DNA from 2 places in the Paenibacillus sp. GYB006 genome. Region 1 is predicted to be linked to the other one. Evidence: riboswitches for the same ligand, from Rfam matches in the RefSeq annotation. Region 1 holds a riboswitch; the other holds the start of a gene.
The links. A riboswitch is a leader RNA that binds a small molecule or an ion and turns the genes downstream of it on or off. The one in region 1 is predicted to bind thiamine pyrophosphate.
Positions count from the first base shown of each region.

Region 2: it holds a riboswitch for thiamine pyrophosphate, as region 1 does, so the genes downstream of both, thiC (phosphomethylpyrimidine synthase ThiC) here and PV403_RS06065 (DUF561 domain-containing protein) in region 1, are expected to answer to the same signal.

Region 1 covers NZ_JARBDA010000002.1:130,558-134,878, forward strand. The annotation lists gene PV403_RS06060 (ABC-F family ATP-binding cassette domain-containing protein) at 10-1,560, shown strand; TPP riboswitch at 1,638-1,740, shown strand; gene PV403_RS06065 (DUF561 domain-containing protein) at 2,007-2,666, shown strand; gene thiO (glycine oxidase ThiO) at 2,684-3,841, shown strand; gene thiS (sulfur carrier protein ThiS) at 3,835-4,038, shown strand; gene PV403_RS06080 (thiazole synthase) at 4,041-4,321, shown strand, end outside.
Region 2 covers NZ_JARBDA010000017.1:22,115-26,435, forward strand. The annotation lists gene PV403_RS21635 (DUF2935 domain-containing protein) at 1-256, opposite strand, end outside; gene PV403_RS21640 (alpha/beta hydrolase) at 495-1,493, opposite strand; gene PV403_RS21645 (IclR family transcriptional regulator) at 1,905-2,654, shown strand; TPP riboswitch at 2,773-2,883, shown strand; gene thiC (phosphomethylpyrimidine synthase ThiC) at 3,183-4,321, shown strand, end outside.

The DNA of each region.
Region 1 (4,321 bases):
TCGCACGATATGAGTTTATTGACTGTTGAAAATGTAAGTCACAATTTTGGAGATCGCACTTTATTTAAGAATGTTTCCTTCCGCCTGCTTGCAGGAGAACGTGTTGGGATTGTAGGAGCGAATGGGGTCGGCAAATCGACACTCATGAATATTTTAACGGGCAAACTGCTGAAAGACAGCGGAAAAGTGGAGTGGACACCAAAAGTTCGTTACGGTTACCTCGACCAACATACGAAACTGACTCCTGGAAAAACAATTCGGGATGTCTTGAAGGATGCATTTTTACCTTTGCTTGAACTTGAAAAAGAAATGATGGAAATCACGGAACGAATGAGTGATGCTACGCCAGAGGAACTTGAGCAATTGCTTGAGGAAATGGGCGAAATACAGGAGCAACTGGAAATCGGAGACTTCTACCTCATTGATGTAAAAGTAGAAGAAATGGCGAACGGACTTGGTTTGTCTGCTATTGGACTTGATCGGGATGTAGCCGCACTAAGCGGGGGACAACGTACGAAGGTACTCCTCGCAAAATTGCTGCTTGAGAAACCGAATGTTCTACTCCTGGATGAGCCTACTAACTATTTGGATGTAGAGCATATTGAATGGCTTACTCGTTATTTGAACGATTATCCATATGCATTCATGCTTATTTCTCATGATACGGAATTTATGAACAAGGTTGTTAATGTGATCTACCATTTGGAATTTGCGAAGCTTACGCGATATACAGCGAATTACGAAAAATTCCTTGATATGGCGGATATGAACAAAAACCAGCATATTGAAGCTTATGAGAAGCAGCAAGAGTTTATTAAGAAACAGGAAGACTTTATTCAGCGTAATAAAGCGAGATATTCTACATCAGGCCGTGCAAAGAGCCGCGAGAAACAGCTGGATCGTCTTGAACGCATTGATCGTCCTGAAGAAGCAGCGAAACCTATTTTTGGATTTAAAGAAGCTAGAGCCAGCGGAAAAACGGTATTCGAGGGGATCGATTTTGAAATCGGATATGACCGTCCGCTTCTTCCTAAGATGACGATGACGATTGAGCGCGGAGATAAAATAGCAATCGTCGGTTGTAATGGTGTAGGTAAATCAACACTGCTAAAGACCATTCTTGGTAAGATTCCGGCATATAGCGGAAAAACCTACCTTGGTGACTTTTTGTTCCCTTCTTATTTTGAACAGGAAGTTCGTCCTGAGAAAATCACACCAATCGATGATGTGTGGAATGAATTTTCTCATCTGAATCAGCATGAAGTGCGTGCTCATCTTGCTCGCTGCGGTCTTAAAAATGAACACATCACAAGACCTCTCAATATGCTCAGTGGTGGAGAACAGGCTAAAGTTCGGCTATGTAAATTAATGATGCGTGAAACGAACTGGATTCTATTTGATGAGCCTACGAATCACTTAGACGTTGTGGCAAAAGAAGAGCTGAAACGTGCGTTAAAAGAATTCAAAGGTACGGTAATTCTTGTATCTCACGAACCTGATTTCTATGAAGATTGGGTAACAAAGACTTGGGATGTGGAGGAATGGTCTCAAAAAGCTTAGTTTTAAGCTAATGAGTCTTTCTTTTACAAATTTTCTCATCTGTGTTAAAATGAGCACCTGAATATAACTTTATATCGACGAATCACTAGGGGGGCCGCTTGTCGGCTGAGATGGATATATTCCGGACCCTTTGAACCTGATCTGGTTAAAACCAGCGTAGGGAAGTGGGCTAGCAGACTTGTGCTAGTATGAGTTTTGACGTATTGAATAAAGTATATGGCTAAGTAGATGTTAAGGCGAAGAGAATTTCCTTCCTTCTTGCTTTATATATCACTTTAGTGAATGCTCATTTTCAATTCCGCCTAACCAAACCACTCCTTACGAGGAGTGGTTTTTTTGCGTTCATTGCAACCAGTTATCAGCAAGGACAGTTTCATACCAAATGTAAACTGCTAGATGAAAGCGTTGGGGTATGGTCTCACAGTGAAATTGGAAGGAGGGTTCGCTTGCCTAAAAAATGGATTGAATTTCATGTAATTTCCTCTCCGCAGATGAATCATGACTTAGAACGAAGCCATTTTACAGAGATCTGGCCGTATGTAACTTCATTACATCTACGGAAGAAGGAAAGTACTTACGAAGAAATGGAGAAACTCATACATCGGTTGCTAGAGCTAAAGATACCTGCGAATAAGTTGACCCTTAACCGTCAAACCAAACTTGCGCTTACATACCAAACAGGAGCTCTTCATGTGGGAGTGCAAGAAGTAAGCCTCGCTTTGAAAAATTCACTATACAAAGAAGGACATACAGATTCAAGAACTAAACGAGCTATAAGACTTGGTGTCTCTGTCCATTCACTGGAAGAAGCGAAGATCGCTGAAGAAGAGGGAGCAGATTATATTTTTTACGGGCATATGTACTCTTCTCATAGTAAACCTGGCATGCCTCCAAAAACACTTTCTTCCCTTCAAGAGATTTGTGGTGTGATTAACCTGCCTGTTATCGCCATCGGTGGAATTACACCCTCACGGGTTGAAGAACTGATGCTCTCAGGTGCAAGTGGGATTGCCGTAATCTCCGGAATATTACATTCAGAAGATCCGCTGGAAGCTGTCTATACGTATAGAAAAGAACTAGAAAAGTATGGGGATATCAAGGAGTAGGGAATGGAGGTAAATAGGTGACTGTGAATAGATTAGATCAGACAAATAAACGGAATTCGGAAGTGCTTGTTATCGGAGGCGGTGTCATCGGTTCTGCTATAGCCTACTACTTGTCATGTGATGGAATGGATGTAACCCAGCTGGAAGGTGCCCATCAGGCAAATGGCGCTTCTGGTCATGCGGCGGGTATGCTTGCAGCAGGGCTTGAGCATTTTTCATCAGAGGAGCTTAGGAGATGGGCTCAGCGCAGCCAGCAGCTTATGGGACCATTAATTGATAATCTAAAGCTACACAGTGAAATCAATGTAGCCATGAATGGCTCAGGCTTTGTTGTCCCCTTTATAAAAGATAGGAAACCTGGAGAAGAATTCTCAGAAACCATAGACCCCGCAAAGCAGAAACACTGGTGGGACAAGAGTAAACTTCAAGATGAAATCCCAGGTATCACTGGGAATGCAGAAGGTGCTTTGTTTTATCCAAAAGAACATCAACTGTTACCAGCCGAGTTAACCAAAGCCTATATCAAAGCTGCACAAAAGAATGGAGTTGCTTTTATCGATCACTGCTCCGTTTCAAGGCTGCTGCTCGAAAATGACCGCGTTACTGGAGTAGAGACGAATCAAGGCATTTATAGAGCAGATAAAGTAGTGGTTGCGGCAGGACTTGGCAGTGATGCAATCTTAGGGTCCATCGGTATTGAACTGAATACCTATCCTGTAAAAGGCGAAATGGTAGCCCTATCAATGAACAGTGAAACTTTACGTTATACGATCTATACTCCTGATGTTTACATTGTTCCAAAACCAAATGAGGAAATTTGGATCGGTGCCACGAGTATTCCTTACGGAAATGATCATAAGGTAAGTGCCTTTGGGCTGAATACCCTTTTACATAAAGCAACAGGCTTGGTTCCTGGCATAGAAGAAGCTGCTTTTCTGCGCACATGGGCAGGCCTAAGGCCACAAACAATAGATGGATTACCGTACATAGGAGCGTATTCTGAAGTTCAAGGCTTGTATCTTGCTGTAGGTCATTACCGGAATGGGATTTTACTTAGTGCAGTCACAGGAGAGACGATGAGCCGCTTGTTATCTGGAGAAACGGAAGATGAGATCGGTATTAGGTCCTTTTCAGCAAGCCGGATTATAAAGAAGAGGAGGGGAATTTATTGCTAATAAGGGTAAACGGACAGCACATGCAAATCGAAGAGGATCAATTAAGTGTCAAAGATTTGCTGGAGTCACTAGACCTTGGCGTAAAGACCGTTGTTATTGAATGTAACGAACAAATTTTGACGAAAGATATGCATCCAAATACATTGCTAAAAGATGGAGATCATATTGAAATTGTACATTTCGTAGGAGGGGGATAATGATGTTAACGATAGGTAAATATAATTTTCATTCTCGGCTATTGCTCGGAACAGGTAAATTTGAGAATCTGGATGTACAAGGAAAGGCAGTTGAAGTTTCAGAAACAGAGATTCTTACGTTTGCAGTACGCAGGCTTAATTTGGATAAGAAAAACGAAGCTCATTTTCTAGACCAGCTCGATCTCACGAAATATACATTATTGCCTAATACAGCAGGTGCAAAAACCGCCGAGGAAGCTGTACGAATTGCAAGGCTCGCGAAAGCTTCAGGTCTATGTGATAT
Region 2 (4,321 bases), on a different contig from region 1:
GCAGAACATCCATCTGACCCAGCATATATTCATTAGCAGGCTCAGAAACTTCCTTCGTTTTCTTCTTCCAGTCGTCCGCTGTGTAGCTTGTTCTCTCAAAAACAGATTTCCATTCATCAAGCAGTTTTACATAAGGGGATTCTAGATTCGGTACAATAGACTGAATAATATCAATGTATTCCTTTTCTGCATCTTTCCAAGAACCAATCTCTTCAAGAACACGCAGTGGCAAATAGGGACCATACGCAAGCTCCATATACGGGTTACCTCCTAAAATAATTGATATGTTCTTTTTCAGTCGCAGCATCTACTCGGGAACGTTATCTCTTCTATCTCTATTCTTGGAGGGGCTTGGTTTATGATGACTTGTCAAAGAATACGAAACAGGCAAGGGGGGGATAGCTGGTTAATAGATACAAGCACATGCTGTGAGCTTTTTTGGATACACAAAAAAGGCACCTTGGTTTAAGGTGCCATCTCAATGAAATATTGTATTATTGCTGTGCTAGTTGTATGTTACCGAGGAACATCGATACTTTTCGTAAGTATTCCTTTGGGTGTTCTCTAAAGATAAGCTCGTGCCGCGCATCCTCTACAATCCATACATCTGAATTTGGATTCGTTTGATTGCTAGCGAGTAGTTCAGCCATAGGATAAGGAGCTTTGTCATCCTCTGTACCATGAATGAACAAGATTGGAATGTCATAATCTGTTGTTTTTACTTCCTGATACGGTATGGAATTCAGACTCGTACCATTAAGAATCGGAAATAACATGGTAAGAATCTGTAGTGTCGGCTGTCTCGGTAAGTCGATCTGATTCTGGATATTATGATAAAGGGTATCTGGTTCGAGCAGGAAGGTGCTGTCGAGGATCATAGCATCAATATCATCCGAGACGAGAGCTGCCTGTAAAGCCGTACCTGCTCCCATCGAAAAGCCCCAAACAACGACTTCCTGAGCACCCTTTTGCTTCGCTAATTGTACTGCACCGAGCAACTGCTTGGATTCTGCTTTTCCTCCTGTAGCAACACCGCGGCTGTTCTGGGAGGCAAATCCGTAGTCAAACATAATGACATTAAAGTTTTGCTGGTGAGCGTAATGAGCAAGATCATACATTGGAATCCAGGATTCCTCCCGATTAGCGCCATATCCATGGCTCAAAACGATGGTTTTTTTCGCACCGTCTTCCTCTGCGGGAATATACCATCCATTCACATTACGGCTTCCATCGACTGCAGGAAACGTAACTTCTTCATAAGCCATCCCTTTGGCAAGCATAGGATTTGAGTATACGGGTGCCACTGTCGGATTCGACAGTACCCAGGCAATATAGGCATGAAGGGCAATAAAGCAGAATACAAAAAAGAATATGATGGATAGAATAAGAGCTACAATAATATGTTTAAAACGAATCAACCTTGGTGAGATTGCTGGAGGAATCGTTGATACGTCTCGCTGAAGATGACTATTGCTCTTGGATGTAGGAAACATTCAGGATCCCCCTCCTTCTAGTTAGTATCTTATACAACTTGATCTCTCACGACTAAAGGACTAGTTATTGTATGAGTTCTCATAAATTTCCGACAAAGTATGACATGTTCTTCATTAGTCACTTCTTGACTCTCTTACTATTATTTTTAATCCTATGTTCTACAAGTAGCAAAGTCAATCCATTAAGATGATTTGTTACACAGATGTAATATTCGACAATCTAGTAGTAAAAGGTACTTGTCAAGTGAAGCAAGCCCTAATCTCATAAGATGAGAAGAGGGCTTTAATAAGATGATGATATCCTCTAAATGAGATTCATTCTCAATAATTATCTTTACTTTAAGGACGAGTTCTCATATAATTTATGTAACCAGGTTTCACGTGATGAAACATGAAAGGAGCATGGATCCCATGGAAGATCAGGATCGCAAATCAACAGTTCGAGCGGTCGAACGGGCACTGGACATTCTGCTCACTTTTACAGGTCAAACGGACCTTGGGCTAACCGAAATATCCAGCAAGATTGGATTACATAAAAGTACGGTGCATCGACTGTTGTCGACCCTGGAGGAGAGAGGGTTTGTTATCCGTAATCCCGCTACTGAGAAATATCGGCTGGGGATTCGGATATGGGAACTCGCTGCGCATATGTCGCAAAGTGATGATCCCGCCGTGTTGCTGCTCCCTGCAATGGAACAGCTCCGCGATAATCTAGGAGAGACCGTTAGTTTGTATTTAAGGGATGGCATTGAGCGTATTCGTGTTCAGGCTGTGCAAAGCAACCAGGCCATTCGCCGGGTCGCTCCTGTAGGAGTTAGACTTCCTTTATCTGTAGGAGCTTCGAGCAAAGTACTTGTCGCTTTTGCACCGATGGAAGAGCAGGAACAATTAATCAGGGAGTTTGATCCCCAGATTCCTTTTGACAAAGAAACTTATCTAGCACAGCTTCAAGAGATTAAAGCTTTGGGTTTTGCTACAAGTTATGAAGAAAGAGAGCCGGGAGCAGCCGCCGTTTCTGCCCCGATTTTTGACCGTAAAGGGAATGTGGCAGCGGCTTTATCCGTCTCGGGACCTGTCAGCAGATTATCTCAGGAGACGCTGCATGAATATGGACCTGTGCTTGTCAGAGCCGCTGCTCAGATGGGGCTTATGCTGAGATAGCAACAGCTTTTAAGCTGGAATATGTAAATATTAGGTTGTGTTTCTCGTTTTTATGAGATACCCTAATAGAGACCGTTCTTTAATAGGAGCGGAAGTGATCTATCATTATAACGTAATAACAACTTACTAGGGGAGCCCGTAAGGCCGGGCTGAGATGGTGTCGCAAGATACCGGACTCTTTGCACCTGATCTGGATCATACCAGCGTAGGGAAGTAATTGGCGATAACATTAGGAGCTTATTCGATTCCATCTTAATACAGGTAGCTTATCTGATTTCAGGAGCCGTGTCATGACGCGACTTTCGAAATTCGCCTGTATAGATATGGAGAGAGTAGGAACAAACTATTGTATAGAAGCTGATTCCCCTAAGGGAGTCGGCTTTTTTTATTGTCGTACACTTCTTGCAGCAAAGGTTCATGTGATTCTTTTACAGGGGCGGTAAGCCACTTTGAAGGAGGATGAAGAAGATGAAGTTGCAGCAACAAGGCAGTACCGAAAATAGTAAAGCAGAGGGCGTTACAGAAGGAATGGGGAATGAATCGATGTACATTCCTTTTCCTGCAAGCCGTAAAGTGTACAAGACAGGATCTCGGCCTGATCTTGTTGTCCCGGAACGCGAAATAGAGCTCAGTCCCACACAAACTCCGCAAGGGGTAGAGATCAACGAACCTTTGCGTGTCTATGATACGAGCGGACCGATGGGGGATGCCGATTATGAAGCAGATATTACGAAAGGACTTCCTGCACTTCGGCATGAGTGGATATGGGAGCGCGGGGATGTAGAGTATTATGAAGGGCGGACCGTGAAACCGGAAGATAATGGACTGCGGTCAGAACGAAGTGTTCAGCAAGCAGCCGAAGTTTTTCCAGGAGAAGCAAGCAGGCCGCTGCGAGCAAAATCGGGTCAGAATGTGACGCAACTGCATTATGCCCGCCGGGGGATCATTACGCCGGAGATGGAGTTTGCTGCCATCCGCGAAGGGCTGGAACCGGAATTTGTGCGCGAAGAAATTGCTAGTGGACGAGCGATTCTGCCGTCTAATATTAATCACCCGGAAGCTGAACCGATGATGATCGGAAGAAATTTTCTCGTGAAAATCAATGCGAACATTGGTAACTCTGCTGTTTCTTCTTCCATAGAAGAAGAGGTAGAGAAAATGACGTGGGCGGTACGCTGGGGAGCCGATACGGTGATGGATTTATCAACCGGCCGTAACATTCATACCACGCGGGAATGGATTATTCGTAATGCACCTGTTCCCATTGGGACCGTGCCTTTATATCAGGCGCTCGAAAAGGTGAACGGTGAAGCAGATCAGCTGAGCTGGGAAGTGTACCGGGATACCTTAATTGAACAGGCAGAACAAGGTGTTGATTATTTTACGATCCATGCTGGGGTGCTGCTTAGGTATATTCCTATGACTGCCAAGCGAATGACAGGGATTGTGTCCCGAGGCGGTTCGATTATGGCAGCTTGGTGCTTAGCCCATCATCAGGAGAACTTTTTATATACTCATTTTGAAGAAATATGCGAGATTATGAAGACCTACGATGTTGCTTTCTCGCTGGGTGATGGACTGCGGCCAGGAAGTATCTATGATGCGAATGATGAGGCACAGATGGCGGAACTTGCTACGCTGGGGGAACTCACGCAAATCGCCTGGAA